One region of the Arenimonas aestuarii genome, then DNA from elsewhere that is predicted to be linked to it. Evidence: predicted binding sites of a transcription regulator. Region 1 holds the regulator's gene; the other holds the start of a gene.

Evidence for each region. The regulator sigma-54, encoded in region 1, starts transcription at its own class of promoters, with help from an activator protein. The targets are predictions, from matches to a motif close to TGGCACGNGCNTTGC.
Region 2: a site for sigma-54 is predicted at 2,536-2,550, ahead of glnA (type I glutamate--ammonia ligase). Genes of this name have one in related genera too.

What each region holds. Positions count from the first base shown of each region.
Region 1 covers NZ_BAAGTW010000008.1:236,090-247,031, reverse strand. Annotated here, with positions in the region: gene lptA (lipopolysaccharide transport periplasmic protein LptA) at 1-280, shown strand, start outside; gene lptB (LPS export ABC transporter ATP-binding protein) at 280-999, shown strand; gene ACYVJH_RS13060 (RNA polymerase factor sigma-54) at 1,031-2,455, shown strand; gene hpf (ribosome hibernation-promoting factor, HPF/YfiA family) at 2,588-2,914, shown strand; gene ACYVJH_RS13050 (PTS sugar transporter subunit IIA) at 2,918-3,388, shown strand; gene hprK (HPr(Ser) kinase/phosphatase) at 3,393-4,343, shown strand; gene rapZ (RNase adapter RapZ) at 4,340-5,212, shown strand; gene ACYVJH_RS13035 (PTS sugar transporter subunit IIA) at 5,212-5,604, shown strand; gene ACYVJH_RS13030 (HPr family phosphocarrier protein) at 5,597-5,866, shown strand; gene ptsP (phosphoenolpyruvate--protein phosphotransferase) at 5,866-7,578, shown strand; gene mgtE (magnesium transporter) at 7,624-8,982, shown strand; gene tsaB (tRNA (adenosine(37)-N6)-threonylcarbamoyltransferase complex dimerization subunit type 1 TsaB) at 8,986-9,675, opposite strand; gene ACYVJH_RS13010 (ATP-dependent DNA helicase) at 9,672-10,942, opposite strand, start outside.
Region 2 covers NZ_BAAGTW010000006.1:253,083-264,024, reverse strand. Annotated here, with positions in the region: gene ACYVJH_RS10770 (hypothetical protein) at 1-498, opposite strand, end outside; gene ACYVJH_RS10765 (GNAT family N-acetyltransferase) at 555-1,010, opposite strand; gene glnA (type I glutamate--ammonia ligase) at 1,085-2,494, opposite strand; gene ACYVJH_RS10755 (undecaprenyl-diphosphate phosphatase) at 2,763-3,557, shown strand; gene ACYVJH_RS10750 (tetratricopeptide repeat protein) at 3,583-5,601, opposite strand; gene ACYVJH_RS10745 (YheT family hydrolase) at 5,612-6,640, opposite strand; gene ACYVJH_RS10740 (lysophospholipid acyltransferase family protein) at 6,646-7,437, opposite strand; gene ACYVJH_RS10735 (hotdog fold thioesterase) at 7,496-7,876, opposite strand; gene ACYVJH_RS10730 (YkvA family protein) at 7,932-8,540, opposite strand; gene ACYVJH_RS10725 (phospholipase D family protein) at 8,648-10,489, opposite strand; gene ACYVJH_RS10720 (YceI family protein) at 10,497-10,942, opposite strand, start outside.

The DNA.
Region 1 (10,942 bases):
CGCCGGCGACATCAACCGCATCGTGCTCACCGGCAGCCCGGCGCGCCTGCGCCAGGTTTCCGACGCCGGCGAACCGATGGACGCCCGGGCCAACCGCGTGGTCTACCTGCTGGCCAACGAATCGATGATGCTCACCGGCAACGTCGTCATCACCCAGCCGCGCGGCAACCTGCGCGGCGAGACGGTGAAGTACGACATCAACACCGGCCGCATCGACGGTGGCGGCGACGGCGCCCGCGTGTCCATGCGCATCCTGCCCAAGTCCGCCGCGGCCGACTGATGCTCACCGCCACGGGCCTGGCCAAGCGCTACCGCTCGCGCCAGGTAGTGCAGGATTTCGCGATGGAGGTTCGCCCCGGCGAAGTCGTCGGCCTGCTGGGCCCGAACGGTGCCGGCAAGACCACCTGCTTCTACATGATCGTCGGCCTCGTCGGTCCCGACGCCGGCCGCATCACGCTCGACGGCCGCGACATCACCGCCCTGCCCATGCACCAGCGCGCCCGCCTGGGGCTGGGTTACCTGCCGCAGGAAGCCTCGGTGTTCCGCAAGCTCAGCGTGGCCGACAACATCCACGCTGTGCTGGAGCTGCGCGAGGACCTCGACGCCACCGGCCGCGCCAACGAACTGGCGGCGCTGATGGAAGAACTGCAGGTCGGGCACGTCGCGGAACAGACGGGCGCCAGCCTGTCGGGCGGCGAACGCCGCCGGGTGGAGATCGCCCGCGCCCTGGCCGCCCGGCCGCGCTTCATGCTGCTCGACGAACCCTTCGCCGGCGTCGATCCGATTTCGGTGGGCGACATCCAGAAAATCGTGCGCCACCTCAAGGCCCGCGGCATCGGCGTCCTGATCACCGACCACAACGTCCGCGAAACCTTGGGCATTTGCGACCACGCGTATATCCTCAATGCCGGCAGCGTGCTCGCCCGGGGAACGCCCGACGAGGTACTGGCCAATCCCGACGTGCGACGCGTCTACCTCGGCGATTCCTTCCGCCTGTAGCCACGGCGCCGCGCCCCCCCAGCGGAACGCCATGAAACCGACCCTTCAGACCCGACTTGGCCAGCAGCTGTCCCTGACGCCCCAGCTGCGCCAGGCGATAAGGCTCCTGCAGCTGTCGGCCCTGGAGCTGGAAACCGAGCTCAACCAGGCCCTGGAATCGAACCCGCTGCTTGAACGCGGCGACGAAGACCAGGGCGACGACCGCCCCGAAGGTGAAAAGCCCGACGAGCCCGGCCCCGAAGACACGCCGGGCGACGCCCCGGAGCCCGACGAGTTCGAGCCCGCCGAAGCCGATGAGTGGTACGAGCCCCCCGCCGGCGACCGCCGCCAGAACGACGGCGGCGAACCCGACGAGCTCACCGCCGCGGCGCCGGTTGACCTTCACGCCCACCTGGTCTGGCAGCTGCAGTTGAGCCACCTGGGCCCGCGCGACCTGGCGATCGGCCAGGCCGTGATTGAAGCCATCAATGACGACGGCTACCTCGAGGGCCCGCTGGCCGACATCCAGGCCGCCCTGCAGCCCGAGCTCGAGGTCTCCGAAGCCGAGATCGAAACCGTGCTGCACATCGTCCAGCACTTCGACCCGGTTGGCGCCGGCGCCCGCTGCCTGTCCGAATGCCTGTGCGTCCAGTTGAGCCTGCTCAGCGACGATACGCCGGGCCTGGCCCTGGCAAGCCGGCTCAGCAGGGACCACCTGGACGCCCTGGCCCGCCTGGGCGCGGACCGCCTGGCCGGCCAGCTTGGCGAGTCCGAGCTCGAAATGACCACCGCCGTGGCCCTGCTGCGCTCGCTCGACCCCAAGCCAGGCGCCCAGATCGGCGGCAGCGAGCCCGAATACATCGCCCCGGACGCCATCGCCTACCGCCAGAACGGCGTCTGGAAGGTCCGCCTGGCCCCCGGCAGCCGACCGCGACTGGCGATCAACCGCCACTATGAAGGTCTGATCGGCAAGGCCAGCCGCGAGGACGACAGCTACCTGCGCGGCCAGCTGCAGGAGGCCCGCTGGTTGATAAAGAGCCTGGAAACCCGCGCCGACACCGTCGAACGGGTGGCCCGGGCCATCGTTCGCCAGCAGTCGGCCTTCTTGGACCATGGCAACGAGGCCATGCGCCCGCTCACCCTGCGCGAAGTGGCCGAAGAGCTGGGCCTGCACGAGTCCACCGTGTCGCGGGCGACCACCCGGAAGTACCTGCGGACACCGCGCGGCACCTTTGAATTCAAGCACTTCTTCAGCTCGGGCATCGCCACCGACCACGGCGGCTCGGCCTCGGCCACGGCCATCCAGGCCATGATCCGGAAGCTTATCGAGGGCGAAAGCCCGCGCGCGCCGCTTTCGGACCAGAAACTCGCCGAAACCCTGAAGGCCGAAGGCATCCCCGTAGCCCGTCGAACCGTGGCAAAATACCGCGAATCCATGAACATCCCCGCCTCCAACGAGCGGCAGCGGCTGGCCTAAGGCCAAACCCAATGGCCAATGCCAGCCCAGGCGCGCGAATGCGCAGACTCCCCCAGGACTTGACCTCGGTCACGCCTCGTTATCGCCGGGCGTGATTACCTGTAGCTGTACCCACCAAGGAGGATCGTGACCATGCGGATCGACATCAGCGGCCACCAGATGGACGTCACCCCGGCCCTTCGCGACTACGTCAATGACAAGTTCGCGCGCGTCAACCGCCACTACGACCACCACGCCGAGGCCCGGGTCATCCTCTCCGTCGACAAGCTCGACCAGAGGGCCGAGGCCACCGTGGGCACCGCCGGCAAGACCGTGCATGCCGACGCCGTGGCCCCCGACATGTATGCCGCCATCGACTTGCTCGCCGACAAGCTCGACCGCCTGCTGCTCAAGCAGAAGGAAAAGATGACCGACCACCACCGCGGCGAATCGGCTGCCCGTTCGGACAGCTTCGGCTAGCCCGTGCACCTGCTCGACCTGCTCAGCCCGGGGCGCGTCGTCGCCCCGGGCCCGATCCCCGGCAAGAAGCGACTGCTCGAGAAGGCATCGGGCCTGCTCGCCGAGGGCAATGCGGACCTCGAGCGCGCGGTGTTCGACAGCCTGGTCGGCCGCGAACGCCTGGGCAGCACCGGCCTGGGCCACGGTGTCGCCATCCCGCATGGCCGCAGCGCCAAGGTTGCCACCGCCATCGGCTGTTTCCTTCGCCTTGCCGAGCCGGTGGATTTCGGCTCGCCCGACGGCATGCCCGTGGACCTGGTTTTCGCCCTGGTCGTACCCGAGCATTTTTCCTCGCAGCACCTGATGCTGCTCTCGCAGCTGGCCGAAATGTTCGGTGACGCCGGCTTCCGCGACCAACTGCGCGCCGCCAGCGACGCCGCCATCCTGCATGCCCTGCTGGCGGACTGGCAGGCCAGCCACCCCGAGGCCGGCTGAGCCCATGACCGACCGCCTGAGCGCCCGCGAACTCTTCGACGAACTGGGCGACCGGCTCGAGATGCGCTGGCTTTCCGGCCAACGCGGCAGTGAACGTCTCATCGAACGCGGCGAACATCTCTCGCGACGCCCGTCGCTGGCCGGCTACCTGAACGTCATCCACCCGAACAAGGTGCAGATCATCGGTTCGGCCGAACTGGCCTGGCTCGACGGCCTGGACGCGCGCACGCGCTGGGAAGTGCTGCTCAAGATCATGGAGTCGCGGCCCCTGGCGATGGTGATCACCCAGAACCAGTCCTGCCCCGCCGACCTGCGCGACGCTTCCGAAGAAAGCGAAACCCCGCTGTGGGTGTCGCCGCGCCGTGGCTACGAACTGCTCAACCTGCTGCAGTACCACCTGGCGCGCTCGCTGGCGCCGCGCATCACGCTGCATGGCGTGTTCATGGAAATCTATTCGATAGGCGTGCTGGTCACGGGCGACTCCGGCGCCGGCAAGAGCGAGCTGGCGCTTGAGCTGATCAGCCGGGGCCACCGCCTGGTTGCCGACGACGCGCCCGAGTTCACCCAGATCGCACCCGACGTACTCGACGGCACCTGCCCGGAACTCCTGCAGGACCTGCTGGAAGTCCGCGGACTGGGCGTGCTCAACATCCGCGAAATGTTCGGCGACACCGCCGTGAAGCGAAACAAGTACCTGCGCCTGCTCGTGCACCTTGAACAGACGCCGCAGCAAAGCGACGAAGCCATGGCCCGCATCACCGGCGAATCCGGCAGCCGCAAGGTGCTGGACCTGGACGTGCCGGTGGTCGAACTTCCCGTGGCGGCCGGCCGCAACCTGGCCGTGCTGACCGAAGCCGCCGTGCGCCTGCACCTTCTGCGCAGCAAGGGCATGGACCCGGCCGCGGCCTTCCTGGCGCGCCACAGCGCCTTCCTGCAGCGGGGTGAGACCCAATGAGCGCCGACCCGTCGAGTCCGCTGCTGTACGTCATCACCGGGCTGTCGGGCTCGGGCAAGTCGGTGGCGCTCAAGACGCTCGAAGACCTGGACGTGCACTGCACCGACAACCTGCCGGTGGAACTGCTTCCGCAGTTCGTACGCTCGGTGGCGGGCAGCGGCGGCCTGCGCCGGCTGGCGGTGGGCATCGACGTGCGCAACGCCTCGGACCTGACGCGCATCCCCGAATGGCTGTCGGCGCTTGGCGAAATGGGCATCGACCACCAACTGGTGTTCTTCGAGACCCGCGACGACACGCTGCTCAAGCGCTATTCCGACACGCGCCGCAAGCACCCGCTCAGCCACGATGGCCTGGCCCTGGCCGACGCCATCGAGCTCGAACGCGTGCGCCTGCGCCCGCTCAAGGCCATCGCCGACCTGGTGATGGACACCTCGGACATGAACGTGCACCAGATGCGCCGCGAGGTGATCACCGCGCTGGGCGTCGGCACCCACCAGGACATGTCGCTGCTGTTCGAGTCCTTCGCCTACAAGCGGGGCCTGCCTGCGGACGCCGACTTCGTGTTCGACGCCCGCGCCCTGCCCAACCCGCACTGGGACGCGCGCCTTCGCCCGCTGTCGGGACGCGACGCGTCGGTGCGCGAGTACCTCGAGCAGGATCCGCAGGTGCAGGAATTCGTGGCCCAGGTCGTCGCTTTCCTCGACACCTGGGTGCCGCGCTTCGAGGCCGGCACCCGCAGTTACCTCACCATCGCCTTTGGCTGCACCGGCGGCCGGCATCGCTCGGTCTACCTGGCCGAACGACTGGCGGCACATTGCCGCGAAAACGGCCGGGACGGCGTGCTCACCTTCCACCGCGAGCTCGACTGATGTCCGTCGGCGTGCTCCTGCTCAGCCATCCCGGGGTCGGCACCGCCGTGCTGGCGGCCGCGCGAGGGCTCCTGGGCAGCCTGCCGCTGGCCACCGAAGCCTTCGAGGTGCCCTGGCAAGCCGAGCCCGTGGAGCTGCTGGCCGCCGCCAGCAGCGCGATGCGAAAGGTCGACGCCGGCGACGGGGTGCTGCTGCTGACCGACCTCTATGGAGCCAGCCCGGCCAGGCTGGCCGAAAGACTGGTGCACCTGGGGACGCCCGCCCGCCGGGTCAGCGGCCTCGGCCTGCCCATGCTGCTTCGGGTGCAGAACTATCCCGAACAGGACCTGGAAGAACTGACGCGCACGGCGGCCGCCGGCGCCCGCAACGGAGTGGTGGTGGACGATGCTTGAGCGCGAACTGCAGGTGACCAACAAACTCGGCCTGCACGCACGTGCGGCGGCCAAGCTGGTGCAGTTGCTTTCGGGCTACCAGTGCCAGGCCACGCTTCTCGGCCGCGGCCGGGAGGTCAACGCCAAGTCCATCATGGGCGTGCTGCTGCTGGCCGCGGCGCCCGGGGCCACCCTGCTCATGCGGGTGGAGGGCGAGGACGAGGCCGAGGCCCTGGCCGCTGCCGCCGCGCTGTTCGAGCGCGGTTTCGACGAGCAAGGCTGATGCGCCGCCACCTGCGTGGCGTCACCGCCTCGCGTGGCCTGGCCCTGGGTCGCGCCCGCGTGCTGCATCCGCAGGCGCTGGTGGTGGAGGAAACCCGGATCACCGCCGACGAGGTCGCGTCCGAGCTGGACCGCCTGCACGGCGCCCTGGACGCCACCCGCGCTGAACTGCGCGTCCTGCGCGACCGCTTGCATGGCGCCCTGGCGCAGGAGGTCGGCGAGTTCATCGACCTGCACGCCATGATCCTGGACGACCCCGAGCTGCTGCAGGGCCTGGACGACCTGGTGCGCACCGGACGCTACGGGGCCGACTACGCCCTGAAGCTGCAGCGCGACCGGCTGGCGGCGGTGTTCGAGGGTATGGACGACGAGTACTTCCGCAGCCGCCGCGAAGACCTCGACCATGTCGTCGGCCGCATCCATGCCGCCCTGCACCGCCGCGGCGACGATGCCGTCGAAGGACTGGCCGGCGAGATCCTGGTCTGTGAAACCGTTGCGCCGGCCGAACTGGCCGCCTGGCAGGCCCGCGGCGTGGTCGCGGTGGCCACGACCACCGGCAGCCCGCTCTCGCACAGCGCCATCCTGGCCCGCAGCCTGCACCTGCCGCTGCTGGTTAACGTTTCCGACCTGCTCGCCCATGCCAACGACGGCGACGCGCTGATGCTCGATGCCAGCCACGGCGAGCTGGTGCTTGAACCCGGACCCGAGGACCTGGCCCGCTACCACGCGCGCCAGGCCCAGATCGGTCGCGAGCGCGCCCAGCTCGCCCGCCTGCGCCGCCAGCCCACGCGCACGAAGGACGGCGTCGACATCCGTCTCTACGCCAACGCCGAATCGCGCGAGGACGTTGCCGAAGCGCATGCCCTGGGGGCCGACGGCGTTGGCCTGTATCGCACCGAGTTCCTGTTCCTGCAGCGCAACGAGCTGCCGACCGAGGAAGAACAGTTCCTCGCCTACCGCGACCTGGTGCTGGGCATGGCCGGCCGGGTGGCGACCATCCGCACCCTGGACCTGGGCGCCGACAAGGCCGACCGCACCGGCCTGGCCCTGCGCAGCGAACCCAACCCGGCGCTGGGCCTGCGTGGCGTCCGGCTGTCGCTGGCGCACCCGGACCTGTTCCTGACCCAGCTGCGCGCCATCCTGCGCGCCAGCGCCTACGGACCGGTGCGCATCCTGGTGCCGATGATCAGCGGCCGCGAGGAAATGCAGCAGGTCTGCGACCTGCTCGACCGCGCCCGGACCTCGCTGCGGGACGAGGGCCACCAGGTCGGCCCCGTGGCCGAACTCGGTGCCATGGTCGAAGTACCGGCGGCGGCGCTGGGCCTGGGAGACATCGTGGACCTGGTGGACTTCATTTCGGTCGGCACCAACGACCTGGTCCAGTACCTGCTGGCCACCGACCGCAACCACGAAGCCCTGGCCGAACTGTATTCGCCGCGGCACCCGTCGGTGCTGCGCCTGCTGGCCGAGGTGTTCGCCTTTGGCCGGCGCAACGGCATTCCGGTCGCGGTTTGCGGCGAAATGGCCAGTGAAGCCGCCAACGTGCCGATGCTGTTGGCCCTGGGCCTGCGCGACTTCAGCCTGCATCCTTCAACCCTGCTGGAGGTGCGCAAGGCCGTGCGCGAGGCCGACCACGGCAGCCTGCGCCGGCGCGCCACCACCCTGCTTCGCTGCCACGATCGCGCCGCCATCGAACGCTGGCTCGCCCGCTAGGGGACATCCCGGCCATAATGTGCGGGCTTTCAACGGAGCCCGCCCATGGCCGACGCCGCGCACCACGACAAGACCGCCCGGCAGCTTCGGCTGCTGTCGGACGCGCTCGACTCGGGCCGGCTGGGGCCGGTGCGCCGCCTGGTGAATTCGCTGTCGCCGGCGGAAATCGGCAACCTGCTCGAATCGCTGCCGCCGGCCAAGCGCAACATCGTCTGGGGCCTGGTCGATCCCGAGGATGACGGCGAGGTGCTGGTGCATGTCGGCGACGACGTGCGCGAAAGCCTGCTGGCCGAGATGGACACCGACGAAATCGTCGCGGCCGTCGAAGACCTGGACATCGACGACCTGGCCGAGCTGGCGGAGGACCTGCCCGACACGGTCATCGAAGAAGTTCTCAAGTCGATGGACCGGGAGAACCGGGAACGGCTGGAGCAGGTGCTGTCCTACGACGAGGACAGCGCCGGCCGCCTGATGAACCCGGACGTCATCACGGTGCGCACCGATGTCACCGTGGACGTGGTGCTGCGCTACCTGCGCCTGCGCGGCGAGATCCCCGAGCACACCGACCACCTGTTCGTGGTGAGCCGCCGGCACCAGTACCTGGGCCGCGTTTCCGTGGCGTCACTGCTGACCCACGATGCCAGCACGCCCATCAACGAACTCTTCGACGACGAACAGCCGGCCATCCAGGTCGATACGCCGGCGCACGACGTCGCCAGCCAGTTCTCCGACCACGACTGGGTGTCGGCCCCCGTGGTCGACCACAACAACATCCTGCTCGGCCGCATCACCATCGACGACGTCGTCGACATCATCCGCGACCACGCCGCCCACCAGGCGCTCAGCGCCGCCGGCCTGGACGAGGACGAGGACATGTTCAGCCCGGTCGCGCGCGCGGCGCGCCGGCGGGCACTGTGGCTGGGCATCAATCTGCTTACGGCCTTCCTGGCCTCGTGGGTCATCGGTCGCTTCGAAGGCACCATCGAACGCCTGGTCGCGCTGGCCGTGCTGATGCCGATCGTCGCCAGCATGGGCGGCGTCGCCGGCACCCAGACCCTCACGCTGATGGTGCGCGGCATGGCCCTGGGCCAGGTCGGCATGGGCAACGTCGGCGCCCTGCTCAACAAGGAAGTGATGGTCGGCCTGCTCAATGGCCTGGCCTGGGCCATGGTCGTGGGCGTGGTGGCGGCGCTGTGGTTCAGCGACTGGCCCCTGGGCGGCGTGATCGCGGCGGCGATGGTGATCAACCTGGTCACTGCGGCGCTGGCTGGCGTCGGCGTGCCGCTGCTTCTGCGCCGCATGCGCATCGACCCGGCCCTGGCCGGCGGCGTGGTGCTGACCACGGTCACCGACGTGATGGGCTTCTTTTCCTTCCTTGGCCTGGCGACGCTGGTCCTGCTCTAGCCGCTAGCGCGGAACCGGTTTGCCCTGCTCGGCGAGCGTAAGCGCGACCTTGTCGCGCAGGTAGGCAGGCTCGAGCGCGTCGGCTGCAATCGCTTCGCCCCGCTGCCAGGCACGCACGGCCAGGCTGGCGAGATCGCGCGCCCGCGGTAGCGCGCTGGCATCAACGCCGGCAAGGCGGTCGCCCAGGCGCGCGACCAGCGCACTGCCGACGGCCGTGAAACCTGAGCCGACTCCTTGCACCGGCGTTTCGGGATGCGGCGCTTCCGAAGGGGCGCACAGGACTTCCGGGCCGGTGGCGCTGACCAGGCCGTCGGCATCACGTGCGAACGCGCCCAGGTAGATCTCGCCCATGCGCGCATCGATGGTGGCGAGGATGTTGTCGCCCTGACCCTGCATCGCCAGAACCGCCAGCGTGGACACCGGCAGCACTGGCCGGTCCAGCGCCAGCGCCAGGCCCTGCACCAGCGCGATGGCCAGGCGCACGCCGGTGAACGCGCCCGGTCCGCGGCCGACCGCAATCGCGTCGAGCTGCGCCTTGGCCAGGCCGGCTTCGGCCAGCAGTTCGTCGGCCCAGGGCAGCACCAGCTGGGTGTGCCGGCGCGGCGCCAGTTCGTGGCGCGCGACTACCTGGCCGTCGGCGTACAGGGCGACGGAGCAGGCTTCGGTGCTGGTTTCGATGGCCAGGAGCTTCATGGCGTTGATTGTGCCGCAAGCGGCGCATCGTCCTGGCCGGCGTCGGCGAAGAAGCGCTGCACGTCCTCGATGTCCCGGGTCCGCGGGAACGGCGGCAGGCTGGCCAGGAAGGTCCGCCCGTAGGGCTTGCCGAGCAGGCGCGGGTCGCACAGGACCAGCACGCCGCGGTCGTGGTCGCTGCGGATGAGCCGGCCGACGCCCTGCTTGAGCGCGATCACCGCCTGCGGCAGCTGTTCGTCGCGGAACGGGTTGCCGCCGCGCCGGCGCACGGCCTCGAGCCGGGCCTCAAGCACGGGGTCGTCGGGCGCGGCGAACGGCAGGCGATCGATGACCACCACGCTGAGTGCTTCGCCGGCGACGTCCACGCCTTCCCAGAAACTGGCGGCGCCCAGCAGCACGCCATTGCCGGAGGCACGGAAACGTTCCAGCAATACGCTGCGCGGCGCGGTGCCCTGCACGAACAGCGGCCAGGGCGCGTCGCGCAACTCCTCGGCGGCCTCGCGCAGCGCGCGGTGCGAGGTGAAGAGCAGGAAGGCGCGGCCCTTGGACGCCTCAAGCACCGGCCAGGCGACGTCGAGCACGGCACCGACGTAGTCGCGGCTGTTGGGCTCGGGCATGCCGCGCGGCAGGTAACACAGGGCCTGCCTGGGCCAGTCGAAGGGGCTGGGCTGGAGCAGCTCGCGCGGCTCGTCCAGGCCCAGGCGTCGGCCGAGGTGGGCGAAATGGCCATCCACCGCCATCGTCGCCGACGTGAATATCCAGGCGGCGCGGCTCTTTTCGCGGTAGTCGCGCAGCGGCCCGGAGACGTCCAGCGGCGTGCGCTGCAGGGTGAAGCCGCGCTGGGTCAGCTCGTACCACTTCACCGAGAAGGTGGCGTCGGGGTCGATATCGGGATGCGCCGATCCGGCATCCGGCTCAGCCGCCGAGGACGCCGACTCCGGACCCATTTTTTCCGGGTCCGGTTTTTCGGCCAGCCAGGCCGCCAGGCGGCGGCGCAGCTCCACCGCGCGGTCGCCACAGGCCGCGAAGCCCGGCGCCGCGTCGGCCAGCGGGCCCAGCACGCGCTGGAGTTCGGCCAGGGTATGTTCGAGGTGCTGCAGCGCGGCCGGCGCGCCGGGCACGGCCATCAGCCGCGCCTGCGGGCCGCGCTGGGGCAGCTTGTCCAGGGCCAGGCGCAGGTCGCGCATGGCCTGTTCCAGGGCGCGCGCCGGACCCATCACCGTGGCCAGGGAGGCGGTGACGTTCTTGCACTCGGCCAGGCAGTCGC
Region 2 (10,942 bases), on a different contig from region 1:
GGCCAGGTGATCCGAGGCCAGGGCCTGTTCGACGCGACGGGTGCGCGGCGCGGCCGCGTCCAGCCAGGCGCGGGCGACGGCTTCGTGGCCGCGCAGCGCAGCGGGACAGTCTTCCTGGCTGAAGCTGCAGGCGAATTCAGGCGCCGACACGGCATCGAGGTTGGGGAGACTGTCGGCGCCCGGCGTGGCCGGTGGCTCAAGCGCCGTATCCTTGCCGCTGGCAAAGTGTTCGGCTGAGCGCTCGTGGTACTCCGCGAAGGCGGCCACGTCGGCGGCCAGTGCGGCATCGAGCGCCTCGTCCGGCGCGTCCTTGCCGGCGTAGGCGAGGTACTTGAAGCCGTTCTCCCCCTCGGGCGGCGCCGGCAGGTCGCGCATCAGGGCGACGGCCGCCTGCTCGTCTTCTCCGTAGGCGATCCAGCGTAGCGCAGGCACCGCCAGCAGGTAGGCGACGACCAGGGTGAGCAGGGTGAAGAACAGGAACTTGGACCAACGGGCCACGTGACACTCCCTCGAAGTCGGTACCCCGATGATATCCGGCGCGCCGCGGACCTGCTTCAGAGCAGCCTGGTCATGAAAATGCTGTGCGGGTCTTCGTCGTAACTTGCGAATGGACCGCAGCGCTGGAAGCCGGCCGACGCGTACAGCTGCAAGGCCGGCAGGAAATGATCCGTGGCGCCGGTTTCCAGACTGAGTCGGTCGTAGCCGCGCTGCCGGGCGACGTCGAACAGGTGCAGCAACATCGCCCGGCCGATGCCCTTGCCGCGCTGCAGCGGATCCGTGCGCATGGACTTGATCTCGCCATGGCGGGGCGTCAGCTGCTTGAGCGCGGCGCAGCCCAGCAGCGTGTCGCCGTCCCAGGCCGTCCAGACGGTGATGCCCGGCGCACGCAGGCGATCGATGTCCAGCGCGTGCACGCTGCAGGCCGGCGACTGCGAGCGCATCTGCGCGAGGTGCTGGGCCAGCAGGGCGTGCACCTGGGGCCGGGTGAGGTCATCGGGTTCGATGTGCATGGCGGCACCTGCAAATGAAGCGGCCCGGGAAATTCCCGGGCCGCCTGCATCGGACAAGACTCCGTGGAGGAGAGTCAGATGGCGTAGTACAGCTGGTATTCCAGCGGGTGGGTGGCCGCGCGGAACTTGGTCACTTCCTGCATCTTCAGCGCGATGTAGCCGTCGATGAAGTCGTCGGTCATCACGCCGCCGGCCTTGAGGAACTCGCGGTCCTTGTCCAGGGCTTCCAGCGCCTGGTCAAGCGAGTGGCAGACGGTCGGGATGTTCTTCTCTTCTTCCGGCGGCAGGTCGTAGAGGTCCTTGTCGCTCGGCGCGCCCGGGTCGATCTTGTTCTTGATGCCGTCCAGGCCGGCCATCATCAGCGCGGTGAAGGTCAGGTAGCCCGACTGCACCGGGTCCGGGAAGCGCATTTCGATGCGGCGCGCCTTCGGGTTCGACACGTACGGGATGCGGCACGAGGCCGAGCGGTTGCGCGCGGAATAAGCGAGCATCACCGGCGCCTCGAAGCCCGGCACCAGGCGCTTGTAGCTGTTGGTCGAGGCATTGGCGAAGGCGTTGATCGCGCGCGCATGCTTGAACACGCCGCCGATGTACCACAGCGCCATCTGGCTCAGGCCGCCGTAACCGTCGCCGGTGAACAGGTTGGTGCCGCCCTTGGCCAGGCTCTGGTGCACGTGCATGCCGCTGCCGTTGTCGCCGACGATGGGCTTGGGCATGAAGGTGGCGGTCTTGCCGTTGCGGTGGGCGACGTTCTTGATGATGTACTTCATCGTGAACAGCTCGTCGGCCTTCTTCACCAGCGAATTGAACTTGGTGCCGATCTCGCACTGGCCGGCGTTGGCCACTTCGTGGTGGTGCACTTCGACTTCGATGCCGGCTTCGGTGAGCAGCTTGCACATCTCGGCACGGATGTCGTGCAGGGTGTCGGTCGGCGCGACCGGGAAGTAGCCGCCCTTGATGCCGGGGCGATAGCCGGTGTTGCCGCCTTCGTACTTCTTCTTGCTGTTCCAGTGCGCTTCCTCGGAATCGATCTCGAAGAAGGTGTTGCCCATTTCATTGGCGTAGCGCACCGAGTCGAAGATGAAGAACTCGGGCTCGGGGCCGAAGAAGGCCTGGTCGGCGATGCCGCTGGCCTTGAGGTAGGCCTCGGCGCGCTTGGCGACGCCGCGCGGGCAGCGCGAATAACCCTGCATGGTGGCCGGGTCGAGCACGTCGCAGACCAGGATGATGGTCGGGTCGGCGGTGAACGGGTCCACCAGCGCGGTTTCCGGGTCCGGCAGCAGGACCATGTCGGACTCGTTGATGCCCTTCCAGCCCGAGATCGAGCTGCCGTCGAACATCTTGCCGTCCTCGAACAGCGCCGGCTCGACGATCGAGACCGGATAGGTGACGTGGTGCTGCACGCCGCGCGGGTCGGCGAAACGCAGGTCCACGAATTCGATGTCGTGGTCCTTGATGAGCTTTTCGATATGGCTGTAGGGCATGGGAAGACTTCCTGGCAGGGTTTGGGTCCGTTGGGGTAGCTGCAAGGGGCGTGCCAAGGCCGAACCGCCGCCAAGTCATTGATCCGTAATGCTGGCGGCCTGGACCCAGGATCCGGCCTGCACTGTTGTGGTGCGACTGAAAAGCACATTTCCCTCCCGGAGGGACTTTGCCCCGGAAATCCCTCGGGGCTGGCGTCCCTTGCGGACCACCCGGGACGGGCGGGCGCGGCGGTTATGCTTGGGCGCCTCCAAGACCACCCGGACTGCCGTGACCGACCTGCTGACCGCCCTGCTGCTCGGCATCATCGAGGGCCTGACCGAATTCCTGCCGATCTCCAGCACCGGCCATCTGCTCATCGCCCAGCACTGGCTGGGCGCGCGCTCGGACCTGTTCAACATCAGCATCCAGGCCGGGGCCATCCTGGCGATCACCCTGGTCTACCGCGAACGGCTGCTGGCCTTGGCCACCGGTTGGCGGCAGCCGGAGGAGCGCGATTACCTGCTCAAGATCCTGGGCGCCTTCGCCGTGACGGCCGTGGTCGGCCTGCCGGTTCGACTGATGGGCTGGGAGCTGCCGGAAACGGTGACGCCCGTGGCCTGGGCGCTGGTGATCGGCGGCGTCTGGATGCTGGTGGCCGAACGCCTGGGCGAACGCGGCCCGCCCAGCAGCCAGGTGACCTGGGCGATCGTGGTGGCGGTGGGCCTGGCCCAGGTGCTGGCCGGCGTCTTTCCCGGCACCTCGCGCTCGGCCGCGGCAATCTTCATGGCCATGCTGCTGGGCCTGAACCGCAAGCCGGCGGCGGCGGAGTTCGTTTTCCTGGTGGGCATTCCCACCATGTTCGCGGCCAGCGGCTACGCGCTGATGGAAACCGTGATCGAAGGCGGGGCCGGCGACGAGGACTGGGCCAGCCTGGCCGTGGCCTTCGTCGCCGCAACGGTCACCGGCTTCGCCGCAGTGCGCTGGCTGCTGGCCTATATCGCCAACCACCGCTTCACGCCCTTTGCCTGGTACCGCATCGGCCTGGGCGCGGCGCTGCTGCTGGGCCTGCCGGCGGGCGGCTGAGCGCCCGCGCGGCGGTGACCGCGTTTTATTCGGCCGGGTAACCCAGGCGCGCGGCCACCGGCGCGAGCAGGGCGAATTCTTCAGCCAGGCTCTCGCGGTAGTGGCGCCAATGACCGGCCGGCAGGCGCTGGCCGGGGCCGAACAGGCCCGGCAGCGGGCTTTCCAGGCCCAGGGCCTGCTCGATGCGCTGCGCGGCTTCGCCGGCATCGGCATCCAGGCGCACCAGGTCGATGCGGCCGGAAACCTCGGCCTCGTCGGCCACGGCCTCGAGCACGGCCGCCAGCCACTGCGCCGAGCGGCCGATTTCCGGCAGGAAGTGATAGTTCTGCAGGCTGCCGTGCAGCATCCAGTTGAGCAGCGCGTCGCGCGGGTCGGTCAGCAGCACCAGCACCTTGGCCCCGCCGAGCGTGGCGAAGGTGTAGGCGTCCACGTGCGGCAGCCAGTCGCGGGATTCCGCCGGCTCCAGTCCCGCGGCACGCAGCGAACTTTCCCAGCGCGCCGCGGTGCCCGCTTCCGGGTGGCCCGGGGCGCGGCGGCGCAGTCCGTAACCGTCGCCGTCGGCTTCGCTACCGATGCGGTCCAGGCGCAGCTTCGGGCCCAGCTGGGACTTGGCCTGGCGCAGCAGGTATTCGGCGCGCACGCCGGGCGGCGACCACAGCAGCAGGCCGTCGATCTTGCCGGCAGGGGCCTCGTCGGCCGGCACCGCAGGCGGCGGCAGGATCTGGCCGGGCACCGGGTGGCGCACCATCTCGCGCCAGGCCTCGGCGGCTTCGGCATGGCGGCCCAGGGCGTCGAGCGACAGACCGCGCCAGCCCAGCAGGGTCCGCCGGGCCGGGCCATCCTTGGCCTGCGGCAGCAGGCGCTCGGCGCGGGCCAGCGACAGGGCCGGGTCGTCGCGGAATTCGGCCCGCAGCTTGTACAGGTTGGCGGCGTAGAGGTCGGGATTGATCGCCAGCGCCTGGTCGGCGAACTGGCCGGCCTGGTCGAGCTGGCCCTGGGCCTCGTGGTAGGCGCTGAGCATTTCCAGGCAGGCCGCCGATTCCGGCATCGCCGTGAACCAACGGTCCAGCACCGGCTTGGCTTCCTCGCCCAGCATGCCGGCCACGTTCAGGCGCACCTTCCACAGTTCGGCCTGGTCGGGCGCCTTTTCCAGCGCGGCTTCGGCGCGGACCTTGGCTTCGTCCGGGCGGCCGCTGCGCACCAGCAGCGCCACGGCCTGGCCCAGCACGGGGGCCTGGGTCGGATGGGCGTCGAGCACGGCGCACAGGTCGGTCACGGCGTCGGCCTCGCGGCCGTAGTCGATCAGCAGTTCGGAACGCAGCACGCGGGCCATCGGGTCGGCCGGCGCGACGGCGATCAGCTCGTCCAGGGCGGCGAGGGTTTCTTCGGCCTTGCCCTGGCGGCGGCGGGCTTCGACCAGCGCACGCAGGGTGGACGGGGCACGCGAATTGTCCAGGCGCAGGGCATTGACCAGCGCCTGCTCTGCGAAGGGCCACATGCCGCGCGACAGGTAAGCCTGGCCCAGGGCCAGCTGGGCGGCCGCGAGGTTGGGGTCGGCTTCGGCGGCGGCGGTGAAACACTTGAGCGCCTTGTCGCCGTCTCCCTGGGCCTGGGCCAGGTAACCCTCGATGACGCGCACCTGCGGGTGCTCGGCATTCACGCGCTGGGCCAGGCGCAGGTTGCGCTCGGCTTCGGCCTGGTCGCCGCGGCCCAGGGCCAGGTGGGCCAGCAGCACGTAGGCACCCAGCTGGTTCGGGTCCAGCACCAGCGCCTCCTGCAGGCCGCGGATGCCACCGGCGGCGTCGCCTTCGGCCAGCTTCAGGGTGGCCAGGCTGAAATGATGGGCCGCGACGTCGGGGGCCAGTTCAAGCGCGCGATCAAACGCCTTGCGGGCCCCGGCCAGGTCGCCCTTCTGCTGCAGGCAGACGCCCAGCAGGTGGTGGGCGGCGGCGTTTTCGGGCTCGGCGGCGAGGGTGTCGCGGGCGGTGGCCAGTGCGGCGGCGATGTCGCCACGGCGCATGGCTTCGATGATGTCGACGATCATGAGGGAGTCTTCAGGCAGGCGCGGAAACGACCATTGTAGCCGCCCCGGCCTCCCGGGCCGCGGCTTCCAGCCGGTCGGCCACCCAGCGCTCGCCGTAGCCGCCCAGGTGCAGGCCCTCGAGGAATCCGCAGTGGCCCCCGAAATCGGCGATTTCCAGGCAGGAGTGGGCCGGCAGCTGCAGGCCCGGGAACCCGTCCACGGGGATCACCGGGTCGTCGGCCGCCGCCAGCACGCTCACCGGCACCTGCAGGGCGGCCAGGCGCCCACCGGACACCGAATACCCTTCGAAATAATCGTCGATGCCGCCCAGCGTGGTGTGCCGCTGCACCATCCAGCCGGTCAGCGCGCGCATGTCCATGGCCAGCACGTCGTCGCCGAAATCGTGCAGCTCGGGGAACAGCTGGCGCTTGCGCTGCAGCGACCGACGCCACTTCTTCATGAAGTACCAGTGGTAGAAGCGCGGCCCGCCTTCGAGCGTGCGCAGCACCGCCGCCGGGTCGATCGCCGGGCACACGGCCGCGGCGTGCACCAGCGGCACGCCGGCGCCCGGGGCCGCCAGCGCCAGGCGCAGCGCGAAGTTGCCGCCCAGCGAATAACCCGCGGCCAGCAGCGGCCGCGCCGGGAAGCGCCGCGACACTTCGCCGGCCGCCTGCACCACTTCGGCCAGGCGGCAGGAGTGGAAGAGGTCGGGGTTGAGATGGTGGGTATCGCCGTGGTCGCGGAAATTGAGCCGGAACACGTCGAAGCCGCGCGCCAGCATCGTGGCGGCGGTGTGGCGCATGTAACTCGAATCGGCGCTGCCCTCCCAGCCGTGCAGCAGCAGCACCAGCCCGGCCGGGTCACGACCCGGCAGGGCGCTGTGGAAACCCTGCAGGCGCACGCCGTCTTCGACTTCAATCAGGTGTTCGGTGGTGACCGCGCCGAGCCGGCGCATGGCGCGTTCACCGGCGGCGCGGCGAAGCGGCGTCGAGCTCAGCAGCGACTGCAGGTGCGGGTTGCGCAGCCAGCGCGGCGGGCGGTAGCCAACCGACCGGGTCATGCGCCTTAGCCCGCCATGGCCGCGATGATGCGCTCGCGGCAGGTGTCGGCCATGCGCCGCCGGCCGTCTTCGCTGGCGGCCACCGGCTCGAGGAAGTGCACTTCCGCCACCCGGCCCGGCTCGCCGAGCAGGCGCACGAAATTCTGGAAGAAGTTCTCGCGCTCGCCGAAGGCGATGATGGTCTGGGCGCTGCCGCGCAGGCCGTACTTGAGCGCCACCGGCTGCGCCGGAACGCCCGCCAGCACCGCCGGCTGGAAGATGCGCGCGTGGAAGGTGGCGATGGCGTCGCCACGGGTGGTGCGGCCCTCCGGGAACACGCCCACCGACAGGCCCTGTTCAAGCCGCTGCACCATCTGGTGCATCACGCCGTGCAGGGAATCGTTGTTGCCGCGGTGGTGGTAGATGGTGCCGCCGCGGCTGGCCAGCCAGCCCACCAGGGGCCAGCGGGCGATCTCGGCCTTGGCCACGAAACCCATCATGCGCTGGCTGTGCATCAGCTCGATGTCGATCCAGCTGACGTGGTTGGCCACGAACATCACCGCACCGGGCAGGGGCGTGCCGTAGCGGCGCAGCCGGAAACCGAAGATCCGCATGAGCATGCCCGACCACAGGCGAACGGCCAGGTGGTCAAGGCGTTCGCCGCGCACCTCGATGCGTGCGCTGATCGGATTGATCAGCAACAGCGTGATCGGCAGCCCCACCAGCAGGTGCAGCACCAGGAACGGGAATCGCCAGAGGTAGCGCAGCGGCCGGCGCCAGTCGCGCGACGGGCGGGTCGCTTCAGTGATAACGGACATTGGCGGCATTGTGCCGCAACACGGGCCCGGCCACACCCGACGCCGGGGTACGCGACGTTCAGCGACCGACGACGGCTCCCGTCATGCGGGAAATGCAGACCAGGCGGCCGGCGGCGTCCTCGATGCGGACTTCCCAGACCTGGGTGGTGCGGCCCAGGTGGATCGGACGCGCGGTGCCGGTCACTTCGCCCTCGGTGACGGCCTTGAGGTGGTTCGCGTTGATTTCCAGCCCCGCCAGCTGCTGGCCCGAGCCCGGATCCAGGCACAGGTAACCGCCCAGGCTGGCCAGGGTTTCGGCCAGCAGCACCGAGGACCCGCCGTGGAGCAGGCCGAAGGGCTGTTTGGTGCGCTGGTCCACCGGCATGGTGGCGCGCAGGAAGTCGGGACCGTGTTCGGTCAGCACGATGCCCAGGTTGCCCGGCGCGGTGCCGGGCAACATGGCATTCAGGGAATCAATGCCGGGCCGCTGGCGGAACGGGTCGCTCACGCGTGGATCAGCGGACGCGCAGCATGCCCGGTCGGTAGGCCGAGGTGTAGCCGCGACGCGCGTAACCCGAGCTGTCGCCGTAACCACCGCCCAGTTCGCGGTTGCGACGGCGGTGCATGCGGTCAACGAGTTCGTCGCGGCGGGCCTCAAGCCAGTCGGCGCGGCCGGCCTTGGCCGGATCCAGGCCGCGGCGCTCGGCCTCGCCCTGGCGGAATTCGCAGAATTCGTCGTAGGCATCGAGCTCGTGCTTGAGATCCTTGACGCACATTTCGATGGCGATCGCGTCGTCGAAGTAGCCCAGCACCGGCACGTTGTCCGGGATGACATCGGCTGGATCGGCGAAATAGACCAGGGCCGACAGCACGCGCTGCTTGTCGTCCTCGGGCAGGTGCCAGCCATCGTCGCGCAGCATGGCGATCATGGCGTCCAGGCGGTCCAGACGCTCGACGATGAAGTCGGGCAGCTCGGCGATTTCGGCACCCTTGAGCAGCCCGGCCGCGGCGGTGACGATTTCGTCGGCGGACTTGTTGCCGGCCGAAGCGCGCGCCGATTCCATGGCCTTCGTGAAGTGGGCGAGGTCGCGGTCGGAGAGTTCGAAGCTGATCGAGAGGGGCATGCGGGCTATTCCGGCAGACGTGTACAGGAACGCGCAGCCTAGGCCGGGCTGCAGGCAGCGTCAATCGAACGCCATGCGGGGCGGATCCGGCCAGGGCCGCCGACGGGCTAGAGGATGGGCACCAGGCCGGCGCCAAAGGCCGTCACGATGCGCGTGTAGACGGTTTTCAGGGGCAGGTCGACCTCCGGGAAGGCGCCAACATCCTGGTAACACTCGTAAAAGCGGGGGTCGCCCAGTGGCAGCGGGTTGCAGCCTTCACGCAGCTCGAAGCTGCTGGCGTAGGGGAAGGGCCAGATGTCGAAGATCGGCAGCTTTTCCGAAAGTTTGCCCAGGCTGTAGTTCAGGCCCGAGAAGATGGGCGGCTTTTCCTGGCGGGCGATGGTCCAGGCGTTGGCCGGGGTCATGTCGCGCTCGATGCTGGCGCGCAGCGACGCCGCGAACTGGCGGTCATGCACCACCACCATCGATTCGGTGTTGAGCTTGTCCGAGCGCGGGTCGAAGTTATGGCTGCCGACCACGCCGATGCGGTCGTCCACGACGATGGACTTGGCGTGCAGGCCTACCCGCACGCCGGCGCGCTTGAGCGGCACCGGCCCCGACGCGGAGCCGGACGAGCCGGAACCGAAGATCGGCAGGGCCGCCTCCCGGGGCCCCAGCACGCCGGTGGCCGCCACGTCGATCGGCGCGTCTTCGGGGTAGGGCTTGTACTCGAAAATAAGGAAGCCCAGCTCGCGCAGGTACAGGCGCTTGTACTTGTGGCTCATCGCGTAGACGGGGAAGGCATCGGTGGCGGCCAGCGAATTGGTCGAGACGATGACCTCGGGCGCATCGGAACGCGCGTGCATCTCGCGGAACAGCTTGCGCGCCGGCCGCGACAGCACCAGGTAGGGCGTCTGCATGACCAGTTCGTCGCGGGTGGAGTCGACCAGGTCGCGCATGGCGCGCGAGGCGTCATCGTGCGCGGGCTGCTCGCCGGTATGTTTTTCCGGCAGGTCGGCGAAAAACTCGATCCGGCCCACCGGCAGCGTCAGTGGCGCCAGGCGTTCGTACACGGCGGCGCCGTCGGTCACCGCCTCGGCCATGGCCAGCACCCGCGGTGAACGCTCGCGGGCCGGGTCGAGCAGGCGGTGGGTCGGCACCTCGCCCGCGCGGATCAGGCGTTCGGCAACGTCCTTGAGGGTGAACGCCGCGTGGCTTTGTTCGAAGCGCCAGAAGGCCTCGAAGTTTTCCTTCATGGCCATGGCGATCGGGCCGGCCACCAGGATGTCGCGGTCGCGGTAGTTGTAGCTCTCGCCCCAGTCGAAATACCGGTCCTGGATGTTCCGACCGCCGGTGACCCCGACCGTGCCGTCCACCAGCAGCAGCTTGGTGTGCATGCGCCGGTTGAACTTGCGGAAGCAGCAGACGATGCCGGCGGCGTATTGCAGCGGCTGGGTCTTGGCCTCGCCGAAGGTGGGGTTGTACAGGCGCAGCTCGAAATTGGGGTGGGCGCCGGCCAGCGCGGCCTGCAGGCCCGGGTCGGGCAGGCCGTAGAGCTGGTCGAGCAGCAGCCGCACCCGGACGCCGCGACGCGCGGCGGCCAGCAATTCGTCGAGAACCAGCAGACCGGAGTCGTCGACGTCGTAGATGAAGCTTTGCAGGTCGATGCTTTCGCGCGCGGCGCGGATCAGGTGCAGGCGGGCGATCAGGGCGTCCTGGCCCCGGTCGAGGATGGTGACGTGGTGGCGGGGCGCCTCGGCGGTGGACGCCGCCAGCGCCTCTTCGCCCAGGGCCAGCAGCGGCGAATCCACGGGAAGGCAGTCCGGATCGGCCGCGTCCCGGCAGTCGGTGGCCGCGGCATGGCCGGCTTCGACGATGTTGGTGGAGGCACGCAGGTCGGCGCGGCTGAGCGTGGTGCAGCCGGAAGCGAACAGGAGCAACAGCAGCGGCAGTGCCAAGCGGGGGGACATGACGGTCTCAGGGTTGCTGGAGGCGGACTTGGAAGTCGAAGCCTACCTCGTCGTGCAACCAGACCCGGTACGCCGACATGCCGAAGTCGCGCCGGCTGACCTGGCCGGCCACCGGAATCTCGCAGTCGTAGCCAGGGGCATCGCAGCCGGAGGCTTCGACCCGGAAGGCGACCGGACGGGCGACGCCGCGCAGCTCGACGGTGCCGGCCAGGGTGCCGCCATCGCGCACCAGCGCGGACGCGAAGGGTTCGGAGCGGAAGTGGATCCAGCGGTGGGCCTGGACGTCCAGGAACTTCGGCGAACGCATGGAGCGGCCCATCCAGTCGGGGCCATCAAGCACCAGGCTGCGGGCGTCCAGGCGCACGGACACCTGCAGGCGGTCGTCCTCGAGCCGGTCTATGCGCCCTTCCAGGGCCTGGAAGTCGCCCCGAACGCGGCCGCCCAGGCGCAGGT